3 regions of the Sulfurovum indicum genome follow, and region 2 is predicted to be linked to each of the others. Evidence: riboswitches for the same ligand, from Rfam matches in the RefSeq annotation. Region 2 holds a riboswitch; each other region holds the start of a gene.
The links. Region 2 has a riboswitch for cyclic di-GMP ahead of IMZ28_RS01875 (LamG domain-containing protein). Riboswitches for the same ligand answer to the same signal wherever they lie in the genome.

Region 1 (10,664 bases), 140 kb from region 2:
CCTTAACCCTTTCTGCTTGACCTTTATTTAATCAAAGCTTCACGAAGCACTTCCTGTACATTCGACACCCCAATGATCTTGATGTTCTCTTTTACCTCTTCTGGAATATCATCGAGATCTCTCTCATAATTCTTCACAGGGATCAATGCTTTTTTTACCCCGGCCTTGTACGCAGCAATAAGCTTTTCTTTCAAGCCTCCGATCGGTAAGACTTTCCCTGTCAGTGTAACCTCTCCTGTCATCGCCACACGATTGTCTACTTTCTGGTTACTCAAAATAGAAGCAATCGCTGTTACCATGGTAATACCGGCACTCGGGCCGTCTTTTGGCGTTGCACCTTCAGGAACATGAATATGCAGGTCATACCGCTTATAGACCTCGCTCGCATCTACCTGAATATTTTCTTCATGCTCTTTGAGTGTATGGGGGATAGCAGAAGAGGGGATCTTAAGTTTTCTCTCATCAATAAGTATTTTTACAACAGAATGTGCAATACGTACAGATTCCTTCATAACATCTCCCAGACTGCCGGTCAGCTGCAGTCCGCCTTTTCCTTTGATCTTGATCGCTTCTATGGTAAGAACATCACCGCCTACTGCTGTCCATGCAAGTCCTGAAACCACACCAATCTGCGGTTTTTTATCGATGAGCGAGATCTCAAAGACTTTTTTATCAACAAATTTATCCAAATTCTTTCTTGTGACCTGTACCAGTTCTCTTGTTTTGTCTTCCAACAGCATACGTGCAGCTTTCCGCATCAAACCTGCAATACGACGTCTGAGATTACGGACTCCAGCCTCTCTGGTATACTCATCGATAAGTATACGCAGTGCTTTATCGGAGATATGGAACTCTCTGGCTTTGAGGGCATGTTTTTTCAACTCCTGCGGGATCAGATAACGTTTGGCAATTTCAAACTTCTCTTTTGGTGTATAGGAGTTCAATCCGATGAACTCCATACGGTCACGCAACGGTGCAGGAATACGTCCGACATCATTGGCCGTTGCAATGAAGATCGCTTTACTGAGATCTATGTTGAAGTTCAGATAGTAGTCTCTGTATTTGCTGTTCTGTTCAGGATCAAGTATCTCAAGCAGTGCCGCTGTCGGATCCCCTCTCATGCTGCGTCCTACTTTATCGATCTCATCAAGTACAATGACCGGATCCATACTCTTGGCCTCTATAAGCCCCTGTACCAAACGGCCCGGCATTGCACCCACATAGGTACGTCTGTGTCCGCGTAGTTCATTCACATCTTCCAGTCCACCCAGTGCAATACGCACCAAGGGTCTGGCAAGAGCATGTGCAATAGAGTTTGCCAAAGAAGTTTTTCCCACACCGGGAGGTCCTGCAAAACATAAGATCGCTCCACCGGTCTCTTTGGGCTTGATACCACGCAACATTGCCAATTCACGTACCGAAAAGAATTCCACTATACGCTCTTTGGGTTTCTCCAAAGAGTAGTGATCTTTGTCCAGTTCTCTGGAAACATCTTCTACAGAGAGGTTCTTTTTACTCAATTGTCCAAACGGCAGCTCCAATACCCACTCCAGATAACTCTGAAGCAGATTCGCATCGGCAGAATCAGGGTGCATACGGGCAAAGCGGTCAAGCTGTTTACTGATCTCTTTATAGGCATCCTCGCTCATTTCCGGTTTAAGCTGCTCTATCTTCTCCCTAAAGTTGGCGATCTCTTCTTCACGCTGCGTATCCATGCCCAGTTCATGCTGTATCTCTTTGAGCTGTTCTTTTAGAAAATACTCTTTGTTGGTCTGCTCAATCTTGCTGTGTACCTTACTTCGTATCTCCCGCTGTACTTTAGCAGATTCAATCTCAGAAGTGATCACATCTATAAGCCCCAAAAGACGCTTCTCGATATTTGGCTCGATATAGAGTGCATAAGCAACTTCTTTATCAAGTTTCAACATCGAAGAGACAAGATCGGCAATACGCTGCGGCTCATCATTCTCTTCAATCGTACGAACAAGATCGGCAGGGACATGGGAACTTAACGTTGAAAGCTTTTTGATCTTGTCTCGCAGTACATCCATCAAAGCATCCGTCCTGAGCTGATCATATGGTTCCAGTTTCACTACATCAATAACTGCTTTATTGATCTCCCCCGGTAACGGTTCGATAATCTCACCGCGTGCCAATCCCTGGAAGAGTATTTTTACTCTTCCGTCAGGAATATGTACTTTTCGCATAATAGAACCGATCACTCCAACCTTGTACATCGCATCGAAATCACGGCTTCCCTCTTTCCCGGCTACAGAAGAGGTTACAAAAAGCAAAGAGTTGTTCTCCATCGCATCGGTAGCTGCATCGATATCTTTCTGATTGGTCAGAAAGATCGGACTGATCATAAACGGATAGAGGAAAAGTTCATCCTCTACAACAATAGGCAGTTGGCTTGGAAATGCGTCATAATCACTGAGTTGCATGGTAAATCCTTTGGACTGTTAATAATAACGGTTTGCACTTCTGCGAAGTGCTTTTATTAATTCTGAAGAGAGTATAGCAGAGATAGGTTAAGAAAAATTAAATAAAAGCAAGGCCACTGTACCGTATTCCAACATTGTTACTTATTCATTTTGGTTAAAAGCATCTCCGCTTTTAATCGAAAATTTTCCCGATGATCCCTTTTTCAGGCGGGGTGATGTCGGCCATCTCGACCACGGAATTCTTATTCTTGTCACGGTAGATTTTCGCAGCCTTAGGCTTGTCTGTACGATCATAAAGTGCTGCAATGTTCTCATTCAGCAGATACTGTGCCATATGCAATCTTACCAACAGAGAGTTAACAAGCGGTCTGTATTCCGATCCCGGATATCGCAGCAGATATCTTTTTGCAGTATTGATACTATCCATGATCAGTTTTTGGTCTTTATAAACATCTTTCACACCGAGAAATGAAGCCTTGAGTTTCATAAATTCCATATATTCACGTCTCTCCTCATCGGCATACCGCTTGTTATACTCATCAAAATAGTAGTTAGCCAACAGATACTCTTCATTCTGCATATGTGCATGCGCAAGCATCATGATGGCTGTCGGCATCAGCGGTGAACGCATATGCTCACTCTTAAGCGAGATATAGTATTCGTCAGCTTTGTCCATATTCTGACTGCTGATACTGTCTGCAATACGCTTATACCAGTAGAGTGCCGGCTTATTGAACTCGGTTACCTCTTCATCACTCCCGCACCCCATCAATACAAAGACCATCGCCAGTCCTAACAAAAGACTCTTTTTTAACTGCATACCTTACCTCATTTTTTGTAATAATTGATTATATCATATCCCAAACTATGTAAAAAGTGTATTAGTAATACCTTCAGAGATGCCAACATAACAAAATTTGTCATTTGTTTGACAAATTGTTTCCAATATCAGCAAAAGATCCCATTTCTTACTTCTTACATTTTTGAAAACCTGAACTATTAATAATAGTTATTTTATATTCATTTTATAAAACCTGTGCTATCCTATGAGTATGAAGTACTCCTATGATGGAAAGCCAAACCCGTTGTGAAGCGGGGACGGAAAGCCACGGATCTGACACAGACAGCCGGGTTACCAACCATAGACATATAGCTAATGTTTGGCTCATCATTGTATGTACTGATAAAGTCTTACCCAAATAATAGATTGGGTTAATAAAGGTGTTATCATGGGAGATCTAATAAAACAATTTTTCAACCTGCTGCTCTTTCCATTGTCATTTCTTAAAAACAGAAAAGACCTTCTTTTTCTCTTGGCAGGGTTGTTCATCATTTCAAACAACAGCTGGGGATCGCCTGTGGGTCAAACTTCTGTAACAGGAGAAGAGCCAACGGCAACCGTCACCTCTCAAGATGAGCATGACGATGATGAGCATGACGATGAAGAGCATGACGATGAAGAGCATGACGATGACGAGCATGATGATGACGAGCATGACGATGACGAGCATGATGATGACGAGCATGATGATGAGCATGATGATGATTCTGATGCTCCTGAGTACCAAAACGAATATACCTGTGGTGTTTTTGGAAGTGTACTGGTCTCCTATACAGGTATAGATATGGTTCAAAATGATGTCTACAATGCCTGTGAGGTTTCAGTTAAAGACTACAATTTTGAAGAAAAAGTGGTCGGGAGCGCAACTGCTCCATCTGTTACCTGCTATGAAGATATGGGAAATACTCTTTGTGAATGTACAGGTGAACACTGCAGTAACGACAATACCTGTACCATTGTTCCAGAACCCACAAACCGTTATGAGCACGACTTTATCTCTACTACAGTAGATACAACTACTGAAACTGATGATGACATTACATTTACCGAACTGGAATACGGCAGTTATACATTTACAAACAACAGTAACGCTGGTGATGGGCAGACGATTACTTTTGATCCTCAATCTACATATAAAGACAACGACAGAAAAGTGATGCTTTTGGGTGATATTGTCAATGACGGAAACAATCAGAAAATGGTATTTAGCGAAGGGGACTACTATTTCAAATCATGGGATATGCAGGGAAACCAGATTGACATTGAAGTGGAAGGAGACGTACGTATCTTCATAGAAGGTGACCTTATTTATGACGGCAACCATGCCAATGCAGAAAACCCTGAAGATTCACTCTTTATTTATGTAGGAGGAGATGCTACCTTTGGAAGTAACGGCGGCGGGAACAGCTGGATCGGAACTTTTCTTTATGTAGAGGGAGATGCTGTAATACAAAACAGTGCAAATGCCGCTGACTTCTTTGGCAGTTTGGTTGTTGAAGGAGCTATTGATATTCAGGGTGAGAATATTAACTTCATCTATAATGATGCCGCAGACAGCATCGGATTTGGCGAGTGTAAACTCTGTTACGATCCGCCTCGCGGATCAAACGGGATAGACTTCTTTGCCTTAAACTTCTGTACTCCCTTTACTCCATGCGATATGTATGTACCTGTGCGTAATACTTCATCAACAGAACTCGATGATGTTAAAATCATAGAAACACAAAGTTCTCTTGCCTCATTTAGCTGGGGAAGTAATTACGAAGTTCTTGATCAGGATGGCAATGTAGTCCCCGATACCAGTGCAGGCTATAACAGTGAACTCTATCTTGACTTGCCTATGGACTTCAGTATAGGGTTGCAAAATGGCTATATCACCTATAATGCAGGAGACGACTACCCTACCTATGAACCGGATGAGCAGTATTATCAAATGCATAAAAAGATTAACTTCGGAATGAGTATTGGAGATTTCAGCCAACTAATCTATTTCGGACAGTATGTTGACGATGCCGGACGATACTACAACGTACAGCTTGATCCATGTACCGTTACATTGGAAACAAGTGAGCCTACCTATACCACAGGCCCTTTTGATGCCTGGGATACGTTTAGAGACATAAACGACAGAAATATTTCAACCAAAATTGCTGCACAGGCTTTCAATCTTACCATAGCCAGTATCAATGAAAGCAACAACGCGACAGAAACAAAAAACAATATAGATATCAAGTTTGCTCTTTATGACATCAATACAAATCGCTACATCTCTTCTTTGTACGACTTCAATGCCTCATCATCTGTAACAACAGAACAGAGCTTCAATATATCCAATGCGCATAAAAATGTTAAAGTCGTTTTTAAAGTATGTGCAGACTACAGCGGTACTGACTATACACTCTACCCATATGACGAGTGTGACAATACTGCATGTATACCAAATGACAAAAACACTTCCAACGACCCATGTCTAAGAGAGTTTTTCAGCAGTGATGCGTTTGCCATAAGACCCTATGCCTTCAGAGTCTTTGGAAAAAATGAATACAAAAGAGCAGGTGAAGAGTTCAACCTTACGATCAAAGCAGTGGATGAGAACAACTTCAACGTAACAAGCGGGACTGTCAATGATGTACAGGGAGTTGCAGATTACAATGAGAGTCTCAGCAGCCTGCAGGTAAGCTCATCTTTTTATGTCCCTACCGATGCGGAAACCCAACAGATGAACTTTGATGTCTATGGTACGAGCAATATAGACCGCAGCAAGGTTGCCTATTGCCCAAGTGCCGGTTCCTTCAGTATGAGTGGAGAAAACTTTGCAGATGGCGAGGTCAATGCCACACTCCAATTCTCGGAAACGGGTATCCTGACTGTCACCGTCTCGGAAATCAACGGAAGCGAATTTGCCCGTATTGATCTTGACGATACCAATGATTCCCAAAGATTTATCAGACCTGGAAGCGAGATCTACGATGAAAGCCATGTAGATAAAACAAATATTTTACTCTTCATTCCCTACCAGTTTGATACCGAAGCGGTATACGGCACTACCACCGGCCAAAACTGGCTCTATATTTCCAATGAAGTAAAAAATGCCAATAATACGTTTACTACCCCTCAAATGGCTGCCTATCTTAAATTTAAAATAACTGCTAAAAATAAAAATGGACAAACCGTTAGCAATTATACAAAAACCTGCTTCCCGGATACAGATGAAGCCAATGCACCGAGAGTAAACGACCTGAAGCTCAACAGTACTTTTGACCTCTTTTTGGACTTTACACTTGACAGCCAAAGAGATACAGCTATTTCTTTATATACCGAAGATAATGCATCAGGTGCTATATGGACACCTAACAAATCCCAAAATCTAACTTCCGGCAACAACCATGTACAAGAGTGGATAGGTCCTTTATTCTTTGGGAATGGAATAGGTGAGGCAACCGTATATTTCAATATTGACAGAAGTATGAATACTCCGATCAACCCTCTTGTTATGCGTGTAGCAGATGCCAACACTTCAACATCGTGGATGAACAATGCCGGTGCAACCAATATTTTCAACGGAGACACAGGCAACACAGTCGATCATAATATCAGCTATCTGTATGCAAGAGCCAAATCGTCCAAAGATTTTTATGACAATGTCACAACTGCCAGTTTCAACACACCGATCATGGTGCAGGTCTATTGTACTGCTGCGAACTGTCCTGATGTGGATACAGAGAATGGACAGACCAATGAGTATGAATGGTGGATTGCCACTTCCCACGACATGTCAAACGGAGACGGCAATATTACTTTGACAGTCAGCAGTGCAACCGGCAGTATTGCCCCTGCTTCTGTTTCTATCAACAGTGGCGACAACGGTATAGACAACAGCATTTTTGTTTCAGGTACAGCTCCCAATATCGTAGATATTGACTTTGATACAAGTACAAGCAGCTGGCTTATCTATAATAAAAATGACGACAGCATTCCATCGCCGTTCTACCGTGTTCACTTTATCGGAACAGGAGAATGGGCAGGCTATGGCAAAACCGGAAACGTCATGGAAACAAACGCCAGCTCCACTGTAAACAGAAGACTGGGATGGTAAATGGGCTATAGGTTACGAGATGCTGTTGCCATGATAGAGCTTATTTTTGCACTGCTTATTATGGCGATTGTGCTTATGTCGGCACCAAGGCTTATCAGCACTGCTACAAAGAGCTCCTTTGTTGCATTGCAGCAGGAGTCCATTAATGAAGCTGCCTCCCACATCAATATGATCATGGGATACCACTGGGATGAAAACACAACAGATGAGCGTTATCTGGACCCCATACTTACTGTTTCTGCTACTGGAGATACAAATCTTTCCTACAAAGTACAAAACAGTTGGCGCATAGGTACGCCAAAGGAGAGTTCCAGATCTTTCATACGTCAAGACGGAACAGGCAATATAGCTGCAACTGCACCTTCAAAACTGGGAATGGAAGCAGGAGAGCCTCCTGAAGATGATGTAGATGATTTTATAGGGGACTATACTCTGATAAACGAAGGAGTAACCACATCAGATGTTGCTGATAAAAATATCAATGTTGCCACCTCTGTCAGTTATGCGCTTGATTCCCCTTCCGGTACTACAGGACCATACGATACAACAGGCGGAGACAGACGAATTTCGTTCAATGATCTGACAGATACGAATGCCGGGAGTACTAATATAAAACATATCAGTGTCACACTTACAAGTACAAGCAATGTAAGCGAATTTGAGAAGTCCATTGTTCTTCATGCTTTTGTATGCAATATTGGTGCATACGAACTTGAGAAAAAGGCATTTTAATGTATTTAAAACCATCTGTACACAGACCGGCCTATACATTACTCGAACTTGTTTTTGCCATAGTTGTACTTGGGATTGTCTCCGGAATTGGTGCGGAAATCATTGCAAATGTATATGAAAGCTATATCATACAGCGCGCACAACACAGGGCATCACTTAAAACAGAGCTTGCATCCCTCCAGATAGCAAACCGGCTGCGATACGCCATTCCCGATACTATTTACCGTATCAAAAGCGATGATACACTCGAAAGTACCAACCTGCCTCTTTCCGGTACAGGAGACAGCTATAAGGGTATTCAATGGGTCGGTTATGACGGAGACAGTTTTGAGTCTATAGTCAGTAGTACAAACAGAAAATCCGGATGGAGCGGCTTTGCCGATGTAGAACATCCCAGTACTGATATCAGCCACATTAAAACACAGGGGTCAAGCCTGGACTTGACAGATACTATTATAAGCAACCTTTCTCCAAACGGAAAATCTATCGGAGATGCCTATATCTATTTTCCTTTAGATACAACCGCTTACCGAGTAGCATCAGATACAACCGGTGATATTATTCACCTGGCATCCTCTGCCAGTAAAACCGTCAAAGAGCATTACAAGCTGGCATGGAGCTCTTATGCATTGTCTGTAGAAAATAGGGATCTCTATCTCTATTATGATTTTCCGGCAACACCTGCTGCAAACAAAGGCAACACCAAACAGCTGCTTTTAAAAAATGTTTCTACATTCAAGTTCAAGGTAAGTGGCAGGACCATACGTTTCAAACTGTGTATCGATGAAGAGATCGGCGGGGACTACAATATCACCTCCTGCAAAGAAAAGGCTGTCTTCTAATGAACTCTATACGAAACAAAAAGGCATTTTCAATGATAACAGCTATTGTTGTGATTGTTCTTATGTCAACAGTAAGTGTATTTGTCTTGAATCTCTCTGCAACAATGACACGCGAAACCACTGCACAGTTTCAAAGGGAACAGGCAATGCTTTATGCCAAAAGCTATACAGAATATGCTATTATGGCTGTCATGACTAATGACAGAAGTGTTGCAGGGCAGTGTCTAAGCGATATTGACGGTACAATAGGAGATCCGGATAATGGTGCCGGATATAAAATCAATGTACGTATTGCCTACATTGGAAATACCGCAGAAATATCAAACTGTGCTGCTATACGTCAACTGGACACTACCGTGGTCACTCCGGGATCACCTTTGAATATCGTGGTTGATACCTATGTGAAGTACAAAGAGCCCGATCATCCAGATCCGGACAATGCAAAATATATTACGTACCACAAACGTACATTACAAAAGATTTAATGATGAAACACTATAGATCACACTCCGGATTTACAATGCTGGAACTGGTTTTTGTTATTGTTATTCTTGGTATACTTGCTGCACTTGCCATTCCAAGAATGGAAAGAGATCTTCGTCAGGAAGCAGCAGACAATATATTGTCTGCTATTCGATATACCCAACACCTGGCACTGATAGACAACAAACAGAGATTTGATATAAATAACTGGCAGCAGAGATTGTGGCTTATACGTTTTGAGAAGTATGGGAACAATATTATTTATAAAATCGGTTCCGATATGGATAACGGCGGAAATATAGACCAAATTGAATCAGCAATCGATCCGCTGACAGGCAAATACCTTCATACAAGTGACGCTGTAGAGGATGATGATGAGTCACCTAAAATATTTCTGACAAAAAAATACGGTATTACTGATGTTAGTTTCAATAACTGCAAGGGAACGCTGAATACCAGTGCAAAGCATATTGCTTTTGACAACAAAGGCAGACCGCATAGAGGTATACTGGATACCAGTAGTTCTGCCGGAGGAAGCAGCGGTGCAACAGATGACTATAAAACATATATTAAAAACGGTCAGTGCGAAATTACGTTCACCTCTTCCTCGTTCTCCGACATTAAAATTATCATTCTTGAGGAGACAGGCTTTGCCTACATTGACGGACAACCAAACTCATAACAGGTTATTGCCCTTTATTAAGCTTCTTAAGTTACAATTAAGTATAAAGAAAGGCAAAGCTTTCTTTATACTCCAACACTAAGGATCAATCATGAATAAAAGTATAACAGGACGACATTTCGAGCTGACTGATGCCATCAAAGCGTATGCAGAGGCACTATTGGATGGATTTAACAAATATAATCTTGATATCATATCCGGGAATGTAGTCATTTCAGCCGATGAAAAGAATGGGAAAAAAGGCTTTAGTGTAGAATTTTTGGTGAATCTCAAAGACAAAAACACCATTGTGATCACTGAACACAACAAAGATGTCTATGCAGCACTCGATCTTGGAGCAGAACGTGTCAAGAAAGCACTTAGACGTCATGCTGACAAGATCAAAAATCATAGGATCATGAGTTTTGCCGATCTTGGAGTTGAAGCAGAAGCTGTTACCGAGATCGAAACAGAGGATATAGAGATCGTACCAATGGACCTGGAGCTTCACAAGCCGCTTGACTTTGACGAAGCGATCGAAGCACTCAAAGCAGAGAAAAAACGC
Region 2 (10,664 bases):
CAGAAAGAAAAAGTCCTACACCTCCGAGTTGATAAATACCGGTCTCGAAGCTTACACGGGTGCGTGTAGAACTTTTTTCAAAGATCATTCCCAGTGTCTGTCTCTCCAGATAGGGAACAAACTCTTTGCGTTTGGTCTGTACTTTGATCTTAACGGCAAGATCGATCATCTCCAGCAGCTCTTCTTTCGTAAAGTCTGCCAGCGTTAAAAAATGTCTCATAGGACCATCCTTATTTTAACCATAAAATCAGTTAAAAATTTAAAAGAAATTATTCTACCATAAAATTATTGAGGGTTCTATATTTAAGAGGAAAGGCAAGGTTGATATTTTTATCAAAATATAATCGTGCATGTGTCTGTTGATCATCTGTATACAGGGTATACGGTGATATCTGAGGGTAGCAATATAGTAATGAAACTGGAGCATTTGTTTACTGTGTTACTTGTAATAGTATAGATGAAACATTTAGGAAGCAATCATTTTTTTATCTTTGTTACTCATTTCCGGTCCAAAACATGGTGTTAGAGTAGATTTTTTCACCATTTTGTCTTGACTTCCTGATTTTATACTATCGATTCTTGTGCGGAGTAGGTTTGCATATGAGATAAAAAAGACGACCTTGAATTTAAAAAGATGTGAAGGATCAATCATGAAAGGTTTGAAAACATAAAGTGAAGTTATATTGTGCAGTATAGTTATTTCTATCCACATCGCAGTATATGCCATAGAAACTGTACAAAATCTATAGGAAGTAGAGGCTTGGGCCTTAAACCCGAATTATGCAATAGAAATCACTGTATTTCACACAAATCATTGCACCATAGGCATTTGGTGAACTTCGAGTGATTCTAATGCATATTTTGGCTTAAAGACAGCAGTTTTTTACAGTTTCATTTGCCTAGAAGTATCGCTGCTTCTTTTGCATGGTAGGTAATGATGATATCTGCACCGGCACGTTTAAAGCCAAGCAGGGTTTCCATCATGACTCTGTCATAGTCTATAACACCTGCTTTGGCAGCCATTTTGAGCATAGCGTATTCACCGCTGACGTTATAGACTGCCAAAGGCAAAGCAGTATTTTCTCTAACATCGCGAATAATATCCATATAGGCGAGTGCCGGCTTGACCATCAGGATATCTGCTCCCTCCAGCTCATCCTCAACACTTTCTGCAATAGCTTCTCTCCGGTTGGCCGGGTTCATCTGGTAGCTTCTTCGGTCTCCAAAACTTGGACTTGATTCTGCTACATCCCGGAATGGGCCGTAGTAGGCTGAAGCGAACTTGGTTGAGTAGCTCATGACAGGTAGATTCTCGAATCCCGCACTGTCCAGGCCACCTCTGATCGCCTGGATCATTCCGTCCATCATGCCTGAAGGGGCGATCATGTCAGCACCTGCTTTGGCATGAATAACTGCCTGTTTTGCAAGGTTGTCAAGAGTAATGTCATTGTCAACTGTTTCCAGAACCGGGTCGAGTACACCACAGTGTCCGTGATCGGTGTATTCACAGAAACAGAGGTCGGTTACAACGAACATCTCTGGATGTGCTGCTTTGACTTCTCTTACTGTTTGGGCAATGATGCCGTGTTCACACATCGCATCACTCCCTACACTGTCTTTGACATCCGGGATTCCAAAAAGGATAATAGACATAATGCCGAGTCTTTTAAGTACATCACACTCTTTGACGATCTCATCGATACTCATCTGATATACGCCAGGCATGGAAGCTACTTCTTCCCTGATGCCTTCACCGCTTCTTGCAAAGAGAGGATAGATGAAGTCATTGACGCTTAAATGTGTCTCCTGTAGAAGATCTCTCAATACAGGATTAATTCTTTTTCTTCTAAAACGGGCAAACATACACGACCTTTTGTAATTATTTGTGTTATTTTACACTAATTATTAATTGTTAATTATTAATTATTAATTGTTTCTGTATAATCTCTTCATGAAAAACATAGAGATATCACAAATCGCTGCTTTGCCGACCAAATACGGTACCTTCAGGATCCAGGCTTTTAAAGACGGTTTGGGGAAAGAACATCTTGCACTTTTTACCGAAAGCCTCCCGGATACTCCCATAGTCAGGGTCCATTCCGAGTGTCTGACAGGGGATGCGCTCGGGTCTGTCAAGTGTGACTGCGGAGAACAGCTTCATTTTGCTCTCGAGCTTATAGCCAAAGAGGGAGGTATGCTCATCTACCACCGCCAGGAAGGAAGGAATATCGGTCTGCTCAACAAGGTAAATGCCTATGCGCTTCAGGATAAAGGCTATAATACTGTCGAGGCCAATCATCAGCTGGGCTTTTCTGCCGATGAAAGAACCTATGAGATCGTAGAGTTCATTTTAAACCATTTTGATATTAAAAAGCTCAAGTTGCTAACAAATAATCCAAAAAAGATAGAGAGTCTCGGATCTATAGAGATCGTAGAACGACTTCCTATACAGATTATCCCGAATCCGTATAATAAAGAGTACTTGAAAACCAAAAAAGAGCAACTGGGACATTTACTATAGATTAAAAAAAATAATAGTTATAGTTTATATTTTTATATCATTATAGTTTTTATTTTTTTTTATTTATGATATAATAACCCCTTCTGCAATATATAAGATTTTTTTTATAAAACAGCATGTATAATATTCATTTTATTGTAAGCAAAGAAAAAGCCACACCTGCTGTGAAGCAGGGCCGGAAAGCCATGGGTCTCTGATATTTTCGCCCGAAAGTAGATGATGAGATCGCCAGGTTGCCTCATATCAATCAATTTTACACAACTGCCACACCTGTTGCGAAGCAGGGCCGGAAAGCCATGGGTCTCTGATATTTTCCCCGAAAGTAGATGATGAGATCGCCAGGTTGCCTATAGATCAATTTGACAAAGGTATATCTGTGAATGTGCGAATAATCATTTCAATGGTTTTGTTTATAGGCAACTTTCTATATGCTGCACCTGTTGCCGAGTACCGTATGGACGAGTGTTACTGGAATGGCAGCATCGGTGAAGTCAATGATAGCAGCGGCAACGGCTATAACGGAACTGCCATTGATGCAACAACTCTCTCTTCGGATGCTATGATTAACAGCAGCGGCTATCTGCGCGGGGTGACCAATATGGTTAACCTTGATAAAAATGTAATGGATGGTTTGACTGATTTTACGGTCATGGCATGGGTTAAAGCACCAGTGAGCGGATATGAGACGATTTTATCCGCAGCTGATACGGCAGGAGCACTGCCTTATGCCAATGAAGCTCTGCTCTGGTTTCAGGATGCAACGACTGTTGAAGTCTGGATCAAAGGCGAGAGAAGCAGCGGTATGACAATTCCGGATATCAGCAGTGGATGGCACCAGATCGTCTGGACACGTTCGGGTCGGGACAACTGTGTGTATATAGATCCGGACTCAGCTGCCGCGGTACCGGTTTGTACGACACTCCCAGATACGGCAAGCGGAGCATTGACTGTTGCCCAGAATGGTTTGAAACTGGGTGTCGACCAGGACAGTATTAATGGCGGTTTTGGTCAATATCTTGATGGTTTGCTGGATGAGATAAAGATTTTCAATACAGTTCTGAGTGTAGCGGAGATGGCAGATATCTACAACAATGAACTCAGCGGCAAAAACTATGACGGTACGGTACGGGAAGCGGCAATCTGCAAGAAATATCCTGTACTTGATTACCGGATGGACGAATGTTACTGGTTTGACAATGCAGGCGGTATTACCGAAGATGTGAAAGATTCCGGACTCTATAAGTATAACGCAACGTCCTATAGCAATGCCCAAACTGATCAAACGAACAGCAAAGTCGGTTTTTCTGGAAGTTTTGATGGTGCTTCTTCTTATTTGGAAGTAAATAACAGTCCGTTATTGAACTTTCAAGATAAAATGGCTATATCTTTATGGGTGTATCCGAAAAATGATACAGATACGCATCAAATATATATAGAAAAGTATTATAGCAGCAATACACGGTCAGAGGGTTGGATGGTGTGGAATTATGATGATGGAGGTACTGGTGAATATATTGCCTTTTCTCTTAATATAGATGGTGCTTTTTACAATGCATATATTGCGAAGCCTGCATCGTGGGAAAGGAGTTGGCACTATATTGCTGCAACATACAGCAATGGAGTAATGGCACTTTATATTGACAGTGACACTCCTGTGGCTACGAAGAGTATTGCAGGAGAGATAGTGAACTCGACAGAGCCGTTGAGATTAGGTCAGCTATATAATAATTATTGGTTTGACGGGTTATTGGATGAGGTTAAAATATACAGTACAGACTTAAACGATAGTGATATTGCCAATATCAGACTAAACGAAGGTAATGGGAAAAACTATGATAGCAGTTTAAGAGAAGATATCGTTTGTGGTGCTACTATCAGTGCCCATACGTGGGAGCTAGTTGGAATACCTGCAGAGCTTCGGACGAGTACGGAAACTGTAAGCAGTGTGTTTGGGGATGATATGCTCGGAACATACGGGGTTGACTGGATTGTGTATCGCCGGGATTACAGTGAGAGCAACAATAGCAGCTGGGATACACAGTTGAGTGAAACAGATATTGTTGAGTTTGGTAAAGGTTATTGGCTGGGCAGCAGAAACAGTGAAAGCTGGAGTGTAAATGACCTGGTAAGCGTTGATTATAATGCCAGCAATGGCGCTTGTACGGCAAACCGCTGTGTAGAGGTAGATCTTAAAAGTGTTTCACTGGATGTAGAAAGCGGGGATGATCTGCTTGGAACGGGTGCCCACCGTTACAATATGACAGGCTTTGTGGGGAAAACCGCAGTAGATTGGGCAGATTGCCGGTTTGTTATTGACGGAGTTGCATACACACCGTCTGCAGCATATGAAGCAGGGTATGTGGAAAAACAGATATGGCAGTACAATCCTGGAGACGGCAGTGCAGATGCAAACGGACATACAGCATGTGATGACGTTACTCCGGGCGGATGTAAGCTTGAACCATATAAAGGTTTCTGGATCAAACTGCACGCTTCTACCAAAAATAAAACAGTAAAACTGTTGATCCCACAGGAGTAACAGATGAAAAAAAATATATGGATTTCGATCATTCTGGTATTGGGATTGGCAGGGTGTAATACCGATACACAATCTGTAAATGAAGTGAAGAGTATAAGTCTTGATACTGTAGCGGCAGAGACAAAACCGTCAAACTGGTATATTCGGCTGGTGGCAGAAGATCCTGTCAGAAAAATGAGGACAGGCAGTACACAGCTGGGAGAGCTTGATACAGATGACAATATCTCCAAGCATACACTGCAGTCACTCAGCCCGTTTGGCGGTACTTATCTTGATATTGTGTTTGTTGACCCTGCCGGTGTAGCTCCGGGCGAGTATAAAACCAGTTTTCACCATTATCAGGAAAACACGGAAGAGAGTTGGAGATTTACTGTAAAGACTGATGACAGCAATGCCAGGATCACTTTGACATGGTATGGGTTATATATACTGGACCCTTATATAGATAACGAAAAGCGTACACGTTATCATGAACATAGATCTATGAACAATCCTCTGCTTAAGCATATGAAACTGGTAGATACTGTAAGCGGAAAAGAGATGCCTGTTATACTGAACGGCAAAGCACAGGTATATACGTTTACGATGGACGGAATGAATGAAAGAACCTTTCAGTGGATAGTGCAGACAGAAGAGGTTAATGTGACTGATATGGGCGGGAGCTACATATTTCTAGATGGCAAAAATGTACAGAAGGATACTCTTCAAGAGCAAAAGAGTGTGACAGAAAGCAAAAAAGAAAGGTTTGATTTAAGCAGACCTCCGATGAGCAGTGGAGGATAACAGTGCGAGAGAAAAAAAAGCTGCAGAAACCGATAGTATCTGAAAAAGTAAAAAACAAGAGAAGAGACAGTAGACGCTCTTTTTTAAAAAAAGCAGCCTATGCTGCACCTGCTCTAGTCACCTTGGGACAACTGGCCAGGCCGTCCGGTGCATATGCTGATGGTTCTACAGGTCCGTCAGGCCCGCCTACTGACGGTTGGACTGTTTGAAAACAGTAGTATTATACAGTGAACAATGACTGCATTTAACCGACATATTGTTTTCCCGGACCGAAAGAGTTTTCAGAACCATGTCTCCCATAACAGGCTTGAAACAATTCATATTATAGAAAAAAAGATCTACCCCCTTTCACAAAATTTCTTGCTGAAAAGTGACTGGTATTGTATGTCCGGTCGGGAAATAAGATATTATAGCAGCAGACCTTTTGGAGAGGCAGACAGAATGCTTTCATGGGCTTTGGAGATCAAAGATACGATGATACTGGTATGGGATGCAAAGCAGAGAAATATCCTGTATGTCAGAAAACAAGCCTATACTTTTCAAAGATTGCAGTTTTGGGTACTTCATACCTTTATACCTCTTATACTTGAACTTGAACGAAGCTATCATCTTCTTCATGCAGGGGCAGTTGAAATAGCGGGCAAAGCAGTACTGTTTTCAGCTTTTTCCTATGGTGGGAAATCGACACTGACTGACTTTTTCATGCAAAACGGCCATGCTATGCTCACAGATGACTCTATAGCTATAGAGAAACGAAGAGATGGCTATTATGCGACTTCTTCATACCCTTTTCACCGACCTTTCAGAAAAGTAGAGACACTTGGTTATTTTGTTGAAAACTTTGTTACTGATCCCAAACCCGTTGATGCAGTCTATCTTCTTGAAAAAAGTGCACCCGATGCCTCTGTAGGGGTAACAGAGATCAAGGGCATAGAGAAGTTCAAGGCCCTGCATTTCAGCAGCTTTATTGATTTTTCTTTTATGAAACAGGAGCGTTTTTGTTTTTTTACAGAGATGACAAAGCGTGTAGGAGTATATAAAATTACTGTTCCATGGGATACTGCAAGGTTACCGGAAGTGTATGAAACGGTCATGGTGCACAGTAGTCAAATATGAAGTATCAAGGTCTTTTATCTTTATGCAATATAATAAAGAGACCAGACTAATATGACAAGGCACTATACATTTAAAGTACTGTATGAGCAGATTAACTCCCAGAAAAAAGATTTTTGGCGTACCAATATTTTTGGAACATTGGCAACATTGCTGCTGCTGCCCATTCCAATGCTCATTCCTCTGCTTGTTGATGAAGTACTGCTTGAACACTCCGGAAAGATGACAGAGGTGATCTCGAGAGTCTATGGAGAGAGTGAAGTATGGGTTTATGTTCTCATTATTCTAAGTACAGTGCTGACTTTGCGGATCATTGCATTTTTTTTCAATAATAAAAAAATATTTTATGCTACAAAAATTACCCAAAAGATAAGCTATCTGCTCCGTCACCGGATTTTACATCATCTTGAACGTGTTTCGATTTCTGAGTATGAAACACTCAAATCTGGTGGTATTGCTTCCAAAACAGTACAGGATGTTGAGAGTATCAGCCGTTTTGCCGGACAAGTGGTGATGATTGCGTTGAGTGCGCTACTTATGTTGGCAGGTATTGCTGCTGTGATGTTCTGGATGAACTGGGCACTTGCACTGCTGGTATTTATACTCAACCCACTGTTTTTTGGATTTTCAAAGATTCTGGGACGTAAAACCGGAGAGTTGCTGCGTCGTCAACATGAAGCCTATGAACTTTACAATGAACTGCTTAATGAGACACTGGAACTTTTTATTCAGGTACGTGCGAGTAATCAGGAGAGGAGTTTTTTCGGTATACTTCAAAAGCGGGCAAAAGAGATAGAAAAAACTTCGCTTGATTACGGGTATAAAGCGTCTGTGGCACACAGCTCCTCCACTCTGCTGATCAATACGGCGATTGATATTTTCAGAGTACTTGGTGTTACTGCTGTAGCCTATTCGGATCTGACGATCGGGATGATGATAGCTTTTCTTTTTTATCTTTCAACACTGGTGCAGCCGGTTCAGCAGCTGGTGGGTCTGGTCATCGCCTATCAGAGTACAAAGCCGGCATTCGAGCGTATCAATACACTGCTTTCATTTTCTCAGGAGCCACATTATCCACATGAATCTGATCCGTTTGATAACAAAAAAACGACTTCAGTTTCATTAAATAATGTCAGCTTTGCTTATAGAAACGGCAGAAGAGTGCTGCATAATATTACTCTAAAGGCCAATGCGGGAGAAAAGATCGCTCTTATCGGTTCAAGCGGTAGCGGTAAAACAACTGTTGCCCAGCTTTTGGTTGGTTTTTACCCTGTGCATTCTGGAGAAATACTCTATGGCAATACCCCGATAGAGAAGATAGGTCTTCCGGTTGTACGTAAGAATGTGGCTTTAATGCTGCAGTATGCGCTTTTTTTCAATGATACTATTCGAATGAACCTTGCTCTTTCAGAGGTAAAGAGCGATAGAGAAATTTATGAGGCATTGGGAGCAGCACAGCTTGAAGCCTTTGTCAGGGGGTTGGATGAGGGACTCGATACGCTTATCGGCAAAAATGGTATAAAACTTTCGGGAGGACAGCGTCAACGTCTTGCAATTGCACGTCTTATCCTCTCAAATCCAAAGGTTGTTATTTTTGATGAAGCAACATCTGCTCTGGACAATGCAACGGAGTTTCATCTCTACAAGACGCTGGCACCGTTTCTCAAAGGGCGTACGGTCATTATTATTGCACATCGGATCTCAACCATAAAACAGGCTGATCGTATCTACCTGATAGATGAGGGGAGGGTTACAGCTGAGGGGAATTATGACAGTTTGCAAAAACAAGGATTGATAAAAGAGGATTTTGATGTTGCGTAAAATAAAAAAGTTCTTCAAACTCTCAGCACACGAGCGAAATCTTTTTATGGAAGCCTATTATACATTGGGCATAATGCGTGCCGCCATTTTGAGCATATCCTTTAAACGATTGGTCCGACCATTGGAGCATTGGAGTAAAAAAGGTGAGTCGATAGAGCTTAGTGAAGAAGAGAAAAAAATGGCACTTGCCATAGGCAAAGCTATTAAACAGGCAGCAGCTCATACACCATGGGAAAGCGCCTGTCTGGTACAGGCTTTGACAGCACAGAAGATGTTGAAAAAACGTGGAATTTCCGGAGTGTTTTATCTTGGCGTTGCCAGAGATGAAGAGAAGATGAAAGCCCATGCATGGTCACAGTGCGGGGATATACTTATTACTGGTGGCAGCGGACATGGAGTATTTACTGTCGTTTCGGTGTTTGAATGGGGAAAGTATGATCGCATATAATCATTATATTGAATTTATCCCGGCGTTGGAAAGTGGCAAAAAGATTGAGGGAGCTTTTGTTGATGTGGTTAGGGTAAAAGCAAGTCCACTTGACAAACTACCGGAAGTATTTCGTTTTCACATTTCATTTTATAGCAATCAGGGAAGAGAACTGAAGCTACTTTCAGATAGAGAGTTTGCACCTGCAGTACAAAATCAACGTTGGGCTTTTGATGTAAAAGATGTAGTAACTTTTGTGTGGTACAGCGGAACTTTGGAGGTAGAGTATATATCTCATGAAAACTTTACGGAAGAGCTGCTGGAGTACTGGTGCATGCATCTTATGCTTCCTCTATTTTTTACCATTGAAGAGACGTATGATTTTTTACATGCGGGTGCGGTTGAGGTAGAGGAAAAGTCTATTCTATTTATGGCAAATTCATTTGGCGGGAAATCAACATTAACAGATTTTTTTTTAAAAAAAGGGCATACACTTATATCAGATGATAAAGTAGGAATATTTAAAAAGCAAGAAGGTTTTTTGTTAGTACCTTCTCATCCCCATCATCGTCCATATCGTGAACGGGAAACATTAGGTTGTTTTTTTGCTAATACATTAACAGGAGTAAAAACAATAGACATAATATATGACCTTGAACGTACTGCAGCAGATGCTCCTATTGAAATTATTGAACTGAATGGAGTTGACAAATTCCGTTCATTGCGTTTTGGCAGTGAGATTAATCTTTATTTTTTAAAAGAAAAACGGTTTATGTTTTTAGCACATATGGCTCAATATGTATCTGTTTTCAAAATTAAGATCCCCTGGGATATGAATCGATTAAGTGAGGTATATGAGACTATTTGTCTGCATACGAAAAATATTGGTTGCAAATAAGAGGGAGTATGAATTATTTTACAGGAGTCATAGATTTTGGTCATTTAAATGTGCAAGAACAGGACTTGCATACCATGATGGAGGCAGTAACAGTTTACGACTTAAAAGAGTATAAAGTTGTTACTGAAAAAAATACGGGTTTTATTATTTATTCACATGGTCGGGTACAAAACGGCCTGTCCGGATATTATAAATCCCTAAAAGATGAAATTTATATTTTTGCTGATGCAAGAATTTATAATGCAGGTGATGTTGGCAAGAAGCTGGGGCTTGTTAATGAAAATATAAGTGTTGCAGAGTTGATTTATGAGTCATATATGAAATGGGGTGAAGAGTGTCTTGAGTATTTTGCCGGTGATTTTGCCTTCTCTTTATGGGATAAGCGAAATAAAACTCTTTTTTGTGCAAGAGACCATATCGGAATGCGACAGATTTTTTATTTTAGACAGAATAACTATTTTATTGTTTCATCAGACCTGGATGCGATTCTCGCATCCAAGAATGTAGAAGTGAATGTGAATATGTATGCTCTCCAAAATTTTATTGATGGGTATCCTGTATC
Region 3 (10,664 bases), 260 kb from region 2:
GAATGCGTGTTTCAGTGGATGATTTGGGAATTGAGGTTAACTTCTCCAAGCAGAGAGTTAAAGAACAGCTAATTGATTTCATTAAGAAATCTTTGTAGTTATCTATTAATAGAAAGGAGTATCAGTGGCAGTAAAATTGCAAGCAGATGAGATAAGTTCGATCATCAAAGAGAGAATAGAGAACTTTGAGATTGATGTAGACATCAACGAAGTAGGAAAAGTAGTAGGTATCGCAGACGGTATTACAACAGTTTACGGTCTTAACAATGTTATGGCCGGAGAGGTTGTAGAGTTCGAGAATGGTGCAAAAGGACTTGTTCTTAACCTTGAAGAGGCAAATGTCGGTGTCGTTGTATTGGGTAGCAGTGCAGGAATCAAAGAGGGGATGAGTGTTAAAAGACTCGGAACCCTTCTGAAAATACCGGTAGGCGACAGCCTGATGGGCAGAGTAATCAACCCGCTTGGTGAGCCGCTTGACGGAAAAGGTGCTGTAGAGGCAACAGAAGAGAAGTTCATTGAAGAGAAAGCACCGGGGATCATGGCACGTAAGTCCGTACATGAGCCACTTCAAACAGGTATCAAAGCGATCGACGCACTTGTACCGGTTGGTCGAGGACAAAGAGAACTTATCATTGGTGACAGACAGACAGGTAAGACAACTCTGGCGATCGATACGATCATCAACCAAAAAGGACAGGATGTTGTATGTATCTATGTCGCTATCGGTCAAAAGCAGTCAACAGTTGCCGCAACGGTTAAAAAACTTGAAGAGCACGGTGCAATGGATTACACTATCGTAGTCAATGCAGGTGCTGCTGACTCCTCTGCGCTGCAGTTCCTTGCACCATATGCGGGTGTCACTATGGCTGAATACTTCAGAGATAACGGCAGACATGCAGTTATTTTCTATGATGACCTTTCAAAGCATGCGGTTGCATACAGAGAAATGTCTTTGATCCTTAGACGTCCTCCGGGCCGTGAAGCATACCCGGGAGATGTTTTCTATCTACACTCAAGACTGCTTGAGAGAGCTGCGAAACTGAACGATGATCTTGGTGCCGGTTCTATTACGGCATTCCCGATTATTGAAACACAGGCAGGTGACGTTGCCGCGTATATTCCGACAAACGTTATCTCTATTACGGATGGTCAGATCTTCCTTGAAACCGATCTCTTTAACTCAGGTATCAGACCTGCGATCAATGTCGGTCTTTCTGTTTCACGTGTTGGTGGTGCTGCGCAGATCAAAGCAACAAAGCAGGTTTCCGGTACACTAAGACTTGACCTTGCATCGTTTAGAGAGCTTCAGGCGTTCGCACAGTTCGCTTCGGATCTTGATGATCACACAAGAGCACAGCTTGAGAGAGGTCAGAGAATGGTTGAAGTTCTTAAACAGGGACCATACTCTCCAGTACCTATTGAGAAGCAGGTTGTGATCATCTTTGCCGGTGCCAATGGATATCTTGATGATATCCCGGCATCATCAGTAGTGAAGTTTGAGGCGGAACTTATGCCATTTATGGAAGCAAAATATATGAATGTTCTTGATGCGATCAGAAATGACAAGAAGATCACAGATGAGACAGATGCAGAGTTGAGAAAAGCGATCGAAGATTTCAAAGCTTCATTTGCAGCGTAAGAAAGGCTTATCATGGCTAATTTAAAAGAGATTAAGCGTAAGATCGGAAGTGTAAAGAATACACAGAAAACCACTAACGCTATGAAACTTGTCTCTTCTGCGAAACTGAGAAGAACAGAAGAGCTTGCAAAAAGATCACGTGTCTACGCAGAAAAACTGACCGAACTTCTCAATGAGATCGCGCAGAAGATGCAAAAGGCAACTGATGATCTTGACAATGTCTACTTTAGAGCGGTAGAGAAACCGCAAACGGTAGATATTGTTTTCATAACGGCAGACAAAGGTCTTTGCGGTGGATTTAATGCACAGACTATCAAGAGAGTCAACCAGCTGATTGCTGAGTACAAAGCGGCAAACGTCAAAGTACGTCTTAGAGCGGTAGGAAGAAAAGGTATTGACTACTTCAAGTTCAATAATATAGAGTTGAACAATGAGATAGTCGGTCTCTCTGCTGCACCTGATTATGCGACGGCGGCTGAGTTCATCTCTGAAGTTTCACAAGCTTATCTGAATGGTGAGACAGACAAGATCATCATGGTACACAACGGATATGTGAATATGATCACACAAGAGATCAGAGAAGATCAGGTTCTTCCGGTCGATCCGTCCAAGTTGGAGTTAAACACAGTTTCTGCTTCAGAGCTTGAGGTGGAACCTGATGAAGATGATACTCTGCTTGATGCATTGGTCAAACGCTATGTTGAGTATACAATGTATTACTCTCTTATCGATTCGCTTGCAGCAGAACACTCTGCACGTATGCAAGCAATGGATGCAGCGACAAAAAATGCAAAAGAGATGGTCAAAACATTGACCGTTGCCTATAATAAAGCAAGACAAGAAGCGATTACGACTGAACTCATAGAGATCATCAGTGGTATGGAATCAATGAAATAATTAGAGGAGAAGTAATGACAGGTAAAATAGTTCAGGTTTTGGGTCCGGTAGTAGATGTAGATTTTACAGACTACCTTCCTGAAATTAACGAAGCATTGGAAACTACACTTGTTGTAGATGGTAAAGAACAGAGATTGGTACTGGAAGTTGCAGCACAGCTTGGTGACAAAAGAGTAAGAACCATTGCTATGGATATGAGTGAAGGCCTTGTAAGAGGTCAGGAAGTAAAAGCAACTGGTGCTCCGATCAAAGTTCCTGTAGGTGAAGAGGTACTTGGACGTATTTTTAACGTGATCGGTGAACCGATCGATGACAACGGACCGTGTGATGCAAAAGAGCACTGGTCAATCCACAGAGATCCTCCTCCGTTTGAAGAACAGAGTACAAAAACCGAAGTCTTTGAAACTGGTATCAAGGTTGTAGACCTTCTTGCTCCATATGCCAAAGGTGGTAAAGTAGGACTCTTCGGAGGGGCTGGAGTTGGTAAAACAGTTATTATCATGGAGCTTATCAACAACGTTGCAATGAAACACAGCGGTTACTCTGTATTTGCGGGTGTTGGTGAAAGAACACGTGAAGGTAACGACCTTTACTTCGAAATGAAAGAATCGAACGTTCTTGACAAAGTTGCTCTGTGCTACGGTCAGATGAATGAACCTCCGGGAGCAAGAAACAGAATCGCTCTTACAGGTCTTACTATGGCTGAATACTTCCGTGATGAGATGGGACTTGATGTTCTTATGTTTATCGATAACATCTTCCGTTTTGCGCAGTCTGGTTCAGAGATGTCTGCACTTCTTGGACGTATTCCTTCAGCAGTTGGTTATCAGCCGACACTTAGCCGTGAGATGGGTGCACTCCAAGAGCGTATTACATCGACTACCAAAGGTTCTATTACTTCCGTTCAGGCTGTTTATGTACCGGCGGACGACTTGACCGATCCTGCACCGGCATCTGTATTTGCCCACTTGGATGCAACGACTGTACTTAACAGGTCTATTGCTGAAAAAGGTATTTACCCTGCGGTCGATCCATTGGATTCAACTTCAAGAATGCTTGATCCTCAGATCATTGGTGATGAGCACTATGAAGTTGCACGTGGTGTCCAGCAGACACTTCAGAAGTATAAAGATCTTCAGGATATTATTGCAATCCTTGGTATGGATGAACTTTCCGAAGATGACAAACTTGTGGTTGAAAGAGCTAGAAAGATCGAAAAATTCCTTTCTCAGCCGTTCCATGTTGCAGAAGTATTTACGGGGTCACCAGGTGTATATGTTACATTGGAAGATACCATTGAAGGATTCAAAGGTCTTCTTGAAGGTAAATATGATGATATGAATGAAGCAGCATTCTATATGGTAGGAAATATGGCTGAGGCTATTGCGAAAAACGATAAGATCAATTCTAAATAGGACGCTTCAAAAGCAAAGCTCATAAAGTTACATTGGAACCGAGTCGACCTAAGAGGTCGGCTTGGGAAGCCAGCTATGTTTCAGTAGAGCTTTTACTATTTGGTTTACTAAAGGAAAACTATGGAACTAATGAAGCTTGAAATCGTCACACCAAACGGTGTGATATTCGATAACGATGTTCGTCAGGTAACACTTCCGGGGTCTGAAGGAGAGTTTGGAGTACTTCCTAAACATGCTACCTTGGTCTCACTGCTTGATACCGGTGTAATCGATATCGTAAAAGCTGATGGCAAGGAAGTAGCGGTTGCCATCAACTCCGGTTATGTCAAAGTTGACGAAGAGAAGACAACCTGTATCGTAGACGGTGCTGTTGCACTCTCCGGAGAAGATACAGACCTTGCCAAAGCACTCAATGAGGCAAAAGAACTTCTCAAAAAGGCTGAGTCATCCAACACGGTTATCGCAGCAGCGGTAAGTAAAGTAGAACAGATCGGAAAGTCTCTTTAAGTTGGGTTCTCTTCTAGATTATTTCATCAACAGCAGTGCGATCACCATTTTCGTACTGCTGGTGCTTTCACTCTATTTTATAGCTACCTTCTGGATATTCCTTGACCGCTACTATATTATCTCTGCCCGTATCAATTCGGAAGCGCGTTCTCTTAAGTCACTCTATACAGGTCAGTCAAAATCAGTGGCCGACAACTCACTTATTTTTACTTATCTATCACGTGTCAATAAACCAAATAAAGCCATTCTTAATGCTGCTGCTTCAGATGCCATTCGTGTCTCAACCAAAGGCTTGACCTGGCTTTCTATCATTGCATCAACCTCTCCCTTTATCGGTCTTTTTGGAACCGTTATCGGTATTTTGGAAACTTTCTCCAAACTTGGAGCAGAGTCTTCGGCTTCGCTCACAGTAGTTGCGCCAGCTATTTCTGAAGCACTCATTGCAACTGCAGCGGGGATTGCAGTTGCGATCTTTGCCTACAGTTTTCATCTTATTCTGAAACGTAAAGCCTATGAGCTCTCTTCTCTTCTTGCTTCCCAGTCAGAAGTGATACTCTCTCAAACAACAGAGGAGTAGACCATGTTTTCATGGGATGACAATCCGGATTTGAATATCACTCCGCTGGTGGATGTCATGCTGGTACTGATGGCTATATTGATGATCACTGCACCTACCATCACTTTCCAGGAACAGATCGATCTTCCGCAAGGTTCCAAAACTGTTAAAGTCACAAAGCCAAAAACGCTTACTATACGTATGGATAAAAACCAGAAGATATATATGGGTAAAGAGAAGTACACTCTCGCAACGTTCGCAGACGATTTTGTCAACAAGTCTGTTGATTACGACAAGAATACTGAAGTCTATATCCGTGCTGATGAGCGCTTGAAGTACAAAGATGTGATGTATCTGCTTAAAAGTGTTAAAGCTGCCGGTTTTGAAAAGGTCTCTCTTATTACGCTATGAAGCACAGAATACTGAGGATAGTCTGGGGAGTAGCATCGGTGGGTATCTACTTCTCAGTGGTAAGCTTGCTTATTTTTTATTTTAATCAGAGGGAGGTACGGGAGAAGAGGCATTATGTCAAAAAAAACGAGCATCGAATACAAGTAGCGCTTTCATCACCGAAAAAGAGGGTTGTCAGTAAACAAAAGAAACAAACCAAATCCAAAACAGTTCAGAGGCAAAGAAAGAGCACAAAACAAAAAAAGCATACACAGAAAAAAGTGATCAAAGAGAAGGTTGTCAAAAAGGTTGTAAAGAAAAAAGAGCAGAACCTTAGCAGACCCAAAAAGAGGCCCAAAGATCTTTTTGCCAATATTAAAACAGAAAAAAGAAAACCGCTTATCCAGGTTAGCAGCAAGCCAGTTTCAAGTAAACCCAAAAAGCAGTTGTTCGAAATAAGGGAAAAACGCCCAAGTGCGAGTATGCATATCAGTGATTCACTGAAGGTGCAAAAAGAGATGGACAGCGGTGTGGAAGATGCCTATCTTGCAAAGGTGCAGGAGATGCTTGAAGGGTGGCCGGCACAAAGTGATTTTGCCGGTGAGAAGGTTAAAGTACATCTTAAAATAAGACCAAGCGGCTATTTTGAATTTGTCATCAAACGAAAGTCGAACAATCCTGCTTTTAACGAGGCATTGAGTGACTATCTGAAACAGCTGCAGGAGTTTGGCTTCGGTCCTCATAAAGGAAAACGTACTTATCTGTTCGAAGCAGAATTTATTGCAAAAGATTGAGTTGTTTCCCTGCTTTACCATTATTAGTCTGCTGTTTGGTTCTGGCTCTGATGATCATAGAAGTCAAACGTTTCTTAAGTTTTATAGTATAAAATAACAAAATATGATATATTTTGTCATATTTTCTGCAATAAAGCCAAACCTGTTGCGAGGCAGGGACGGAAAGCCATGGGTCTTCCCAAGATCGCCAGGCCGCTCAGAAATCACACATATTTTACAGTTATGCAGCTTAAAAGGCTTCCAGTGTCTTTTTGGAATGCGGGGTGTTCAAGTATGTATCAGGTAGTAAAACTGACTATACATAAAAGGAGAGAAAATGAAAAAGGGAGTATTGTCTTTAGTGTCGATTCTGGCACTGAATGGAGTTGTGTATGCAGGAGGTAATATTGTACTTTCAGAACCAGCAGTGGAAGTACCGGCAGAGGTTTTGACAGGGTTCTATGTAGGTGTAGGCCTTGGACAGGCTGATGTCGATAACGATACCTCAAGGGAGAACTGGGACAGCAGTACACTCCTGTTCCAGGCAGGTTATCAGTTTAACCCGTATGTAGCTGTTGAAGGACGTTACAGTTTTGGTTTTAATATGGATTATGATAAAGGCGTTACACTGGGGACATATAATGGCATACCCCTGGATAATGATTTCTCAAGCTGGGGATTGTATCTAAAACCGATATATCCGATAGGCAATTTCAATCTTTATGCATTGTTAGGATACGGAGGTCTTCAGCTGAGTGATATCAGAGGCGGGGATGCCTATGAGGATGGTCTCCAGTGGGGACTGGGTACAAGCTATAGCGTAACAGAACGTATCTCTGTGTTTATGGACTATGTCTCTTTGTATGATGATACAGGATTTGACTATGTAGGTACATTGGACAGCTGGAATGCCGATACATGGACGATCGGTATCTCGTATAAGTTTTAAAAGGAGTTGGAGATGAGAAGAGTATATAGAAAGATAGCATTGATCGCACTATCGGGTATGGCAATGACAGCCTTAAGTGGATGTTTGGGAACAGGGGGAAGCACTTCGGAGAGTGGAGCAGGAGATGCATTCGGGTCTGCTTATGTGCCGGCTTATCCGACTGAAGCTGATAGCTTTGAAGGAGCAACAGGTGACAACAACATGTCAACTGCATCAACGATAACTGTCGGTGAGCCGTTACAGGGGCGCAGTATTTTCCCTCAAGGTGACTATGACTGGGTCAAGGTAGAGTTGGAGGCAGGAGTTGTGTATGATTTGTTTACAACAAACCTGAATGAAACTGGTGATACATATCTTTATCTGTATGATGATAGTGGAAATGAACTGGATAGTGATGATGATCATATAGACTATGATAGTTTTATAGAGTTTAATGCAACATATACAGGAACTTTTTATTTGAAGGTGCGCTCTTACAGTGTTGAAGAGGCCACTTCATATGAGTTAGGGGTTCGTGTACATATAGATGAAGATAATGACGGATACTCTGAACCATTTGACTGCAATGATAATAATGATACTATTTATCCCTTTGCAACTGAGATAGCAGGTGACGGTATTGACCAGGACTGTTCCGGTGTAGATGCAATTGCAAATGGTACACCAGATAATTATGAAGAAGATGATGACTTCAATAGTGCAAAGCCAATGCCGGAAACACAGGGTTCCTATGAGGAAGTACAGCACCGTAATGATATATTCAGTCAAATGAGGACACTGCATAATACGTCAGATACAGATTTTTACACAGTGACTATTCCTGCATATTCAGCAGCATATGTAATTGAATATGCTGGATATATGAGTGGAAACACCTTGAATAGTTATGAGTGGTATGTATATGATGAGAACCACACAGAGATTAATAATGGTACACCAGGGGTATATGAATTAGTTAGAAATGACAGTAGTAGTGAAAAAACCTATTATATTGAAGTACGGTCAAATGGATCTGATATCGGGTGGTATGCTCCTGCTCTGGTACATATTGGAGAAGACAGAGACAGAGATGGTTACTATACAATGGATTGGTATGGAGACTGTAATGATGCAAATGCTTCCATTTATCCTGATGCCAATGATGATAATGATACCGATGGTATAGATATGAACTGTGACGGTGTTGATGGTTATAATAGCAGTTATTAATCTTAAAGGTAGAGGTTGAAATATAAAGCTGTCGTAGTAATCTTGGTTATAGGGGTTGGCGTAGTACTGTACGGTTTGCTGAAGCCAACTTCTCAGGTGGAGAAAAAAGGTAGATATATTCCACAAAATATAATGCATGCTGTTTGGCCGACCAATAAAGCGAAGAGTGACATATCGCCGAAAGGGTCCCATGATAGTTACTCTCAAGCACATCAAAGTGATCCAAAAGAAGTGAAGGGCTCATCTTTAGTAGGGTCAGCAGCAGAACATGTTGAACGAGAAGCACTTTTTGCAACACGAAGAGAGAAGATAGAGGCTCGTAAACAGTATCAAAAAGAGCGTTATGAGTGGAGAAGAAGACTGAATAAAGTGTTACAGCAGGCAAAAAAAGATGGTGATTACTCAAAATACAATATGATCAAGGAGATGGAACCTGACAAGGAATTATTTTTAAAGTAAAGATTATTTATTAAGACCGTTCAGGGTTTGGTCCTAATTGATAGTTGCGCAAATGATATTGCAATTCAGGAGCTTTATCAAAACTTTCTTCAAATGAGATAGAGAGCTGTGAGATGGTGAAGCTCCAGTTCTGTATCGGTATAGTCTTTCGTGTTGATCTGCCGGAATATGGTACGTTTTGCATAGCTGCAAGACGGTCTTTTTATCCTGTCTGTTCTATTTACACATCAATTACATAAATATATACTATTGTGGAAGAAGGTATTAAAGTGTAGTCCGTGTTAAAAAAGGACAGCGATGAGGAGTCTTTATGCAAAAAATAGCTATTGTGGGAGCAAGCGGCTTTGTCGGAAGTTATCTGAAAACCGTTTTTCAAAAAAACAGATATGAGATCGTGGCTTTAAACAGCAGGGAAATGCGTAATGAACCTCTTCAGATAGCGAAGATGATAGAAGGGGCTTCCGTACTGATCAACCTTGCCGGTGCTCCTGTTATTCACAGGTGGAGTGAAGCCTATAAAAAAGTACTCTATGAGAGCCGTATAAAAACGACTGCAAAAGTGGTAGAAGCGATACGATTGCTGAAGCAGAAACCGAAGATACTCTTCTCAACTTCAGCAGTGGGTATATATGCAACGGGAGGACCCATGAGTGAGTCAAACTATACTTATGGTAATAACTTTTTGGCAACGATCTGTAAAGACTGGGAAGCAGAGGCGATGAAGGCCCAGGAGATGACAAGAGTCGTCATATTCCGTTTCGGTATCGTACTCGGTAAAAATGGCGGAGCCCTTGAAAAAATGCTGCCCTCGTTTAAATTGGGGATTGCAGGGACAATAGGAGACGGCAGTGAAGCTTTCAGTTGGGTGCATATAAACGATCTTGCCAGAGCCTATCTGTTTGTATTGGATCATACGAACATGGAAGGCGTTTACAATCTTACATCACCTAACCCTGTAACCAACAAGGTCCTCACGAAAACTTTGGGAAGGATACTGCACCGGCCGACATTGATCCCTTTGCCTGCATTTGTATTGAAGCTCTTTTTTTCCGAAGGAGCGACAGTTTTGACTGAAGGACAGAATGTGATCCCTGAGAGATTGATACAGGAGGGATTTTCATTTGAGTTTGAAGAGATTGAGGATGCTTTAAGAGAAGTATTGAATAATTAGAGTCACTGAAGAAGTCAGTGACTCAATATTAAAAAACAGAGTTGTTGTCACAAAAGTGTAAGACTACTCTTCTATCAGTCTACCGTTTGTTGGCTGAACAGGTCTGTTGTTCGGGAAGCCAAAGAGGCTGAAAAATGTATTGATCTGCTCTTTTGAAGCGTTAAGAGGGGTTTTGAATACATGCCACTTGACATTTTCACTGCATGGAGGAGTTGTAAGCGATCCCATGAATTTATAGTACTCTTTGTCTTTTGGCATCAAAGCTTTGATCTCATCGGCACTCAGTCCGCATTTTACAGCTTTCCCTACTTTCAGTGTGGGCAGTTTTTTCCATACTTTGTCCAAAACGGGATTAGCCTCTCCTTCATTGAACATGACTGCAATAACTGCCAGTTTGCCGTCATCTGTTGCATGTACAAAGTGTGCTTCTAAAGGAAATGCATCTCCGTTAATATTGTTTTCGCTTGGTACATGGAAGTGAAACTGTTTAAGTTTATATGTAACTCCATCGATGTTAAAGAGACTTCCCTTGTCAATATTGATCTGTACAGTATGTCCATTGTTGACAATAGTTGTAGAACCTGCTTTATAGTGAATATCCAATGGTTTCAGCTCTGTATCTTTGGTTGGAATGATATTGATAGGGGATTGCTGTTTCCCCTCAGAACACATATGGTATTTTGCATCAAGTTCACTCCA

Region 1: it holds a riboswitch for cyclic di-GMP, as region 2 does, so the genes downstream of both, IMZ28_RS02555 (hypothetical protein) here and IMZ28_RS01875 (LamG domain-containing protein) in region 2, are expected to answer to the same signal.
Region 3: it holds a riboswitch for cyclic di-GMP, as region 2 does, so the genes downstream of both, IMZ28_RS03200 (porin family protein) here and IMZ28_RS01875 (LamG domain-containing protein) in region 2, are expected to answer to the same signal.

The regions. Positions count from the first base shown of each region.
Region 1 covers NZ_CP063164.1:493,935-504,598, reverse strand. The annotation lists gene lon (endopeptidase La) at 24-2,444, opposite strand; gene IMZ28_RS02560 (outer membrane protein assembly factor BamD) at 2,617-3,264, opposite strand; cyclic di-GMP riboswitch class I at 3,510-3,584, shown strand; gene IMZ28_RS02555 (hypothetical protein) at 3,674-7,381, shown strand; gene IMZ28_RS02550 (type II secretion system protein) at 7,382-8,113, shown strand; gene IMZ28_RS02545 (type II secretion system protein) at 8,113-8,955, shown strand; gene IMZ28_RS02540 (type II secretion system protein) at 8,988-9,440, shown strand; gene IMZ28_RS02535 (pilus assembly FimT family protein) at 9,440-10,120, shown strand; gene hpf (ribosome hibernation-promoting factor, HPF/YfiA family) at 10,212-10,664, shown strand, end outside.
Region 2 covers NZ_CP063164.1:353,712-364,375, forward strand. The annotation lists gene argF (ornithine carbamoyltransferase) at 1-220, opposite strand, end outside; gene hemB (porphobilinogen synthase) at 892-1,863, opposite strand; gene ribA (GTP cyclohydrolase II) at 1,952-2,521, shown strand; cyclic di-GMP riboswitch class I at 2,664-2,762, shown strand; cyclic di-GMP riboswitch class I at 2,775-2,872, shown strand; gene IMZ28_RS01875 (LamG domain-containing protein) at 2,898-5,060, shown strand; gene IMZ28_RS01880 (hypothetical protein) at 5,064-5,843, shown strand; gene IMZ28_RS01885 (twin-arginine translocation signal domain-containing protein) at 5,846-6,052, shown strand; gene IMZ28_RS01890 (hypothetical protein) at 6,078-6,959, shown strand; gene IMZ28_RS01895 (ABC transporter ATP-binding protein) at 7,011-8,777, shown strand; gene IMZ28_RS01900 (lasso peptide biosynthesis B2 protein) at 8,767-9,225, shown strand; gene IMZ28_RS01905 (phosphoenolpyruvate carboxykinase (ATP)) at 9,212-10,102, shown strand; gene IMZ28_RS01910 (asparagine synthase-related protein) at 10,111-10,664, shown strand, end outside.
Region 3 covers NZ_CP063164.1:616,033-626,696, forward strand. The annotation lists gene IMZ28_RS03160 (F0F1 ATP synthase subunit delta) at 1-98, shown strand, start outside; gene atpA (F0F1 ATP synthase subunit alpha) at 125-1,639, shown strand; gene atpG (ATP synthase F1 subunit gamma) at 1,652-2,536, shown strand; gene atpD (F0F1 ATP synthase subunit beta) at 2,551-3,951, shown strand; gene atpC (ATP synthase F1 subunit epsilon) at 4,072-4,458, shown strand; gene IMZ28_RS03185 (MotA/TolQ/ExbB proton channel family protein) at 4,460-5,035, shown strand; gene IMZ28_RS03190 (biopolymer transporter ExbD) at 5,039-5,425, shown strand; gene IMZ28_RS03195 (TonB C-terminal domain-containing protein) at 5,422-6,198, shown strand; cyclic di-GMP riboswitch class I at 6,324-6,398, shown strand; gene IMZ28_RS03200 (porin family protein) at 6,515-7,126, shown strand; gene IMZ28_RS03205 (MopE-related protein) at 7,139-8,335, shown strand; gene IMZ28_RS03210 (hypothetical protein) at 8,468-8,794, shown strand; gene IMZ28_RS03215 (TIGR01777 family oxidoreductase) at 9,105-9,965, shown strand; gene IMZ28_RS03220 (carbonic anhydrase) at 10,029-10,664, opposite strand, start outside.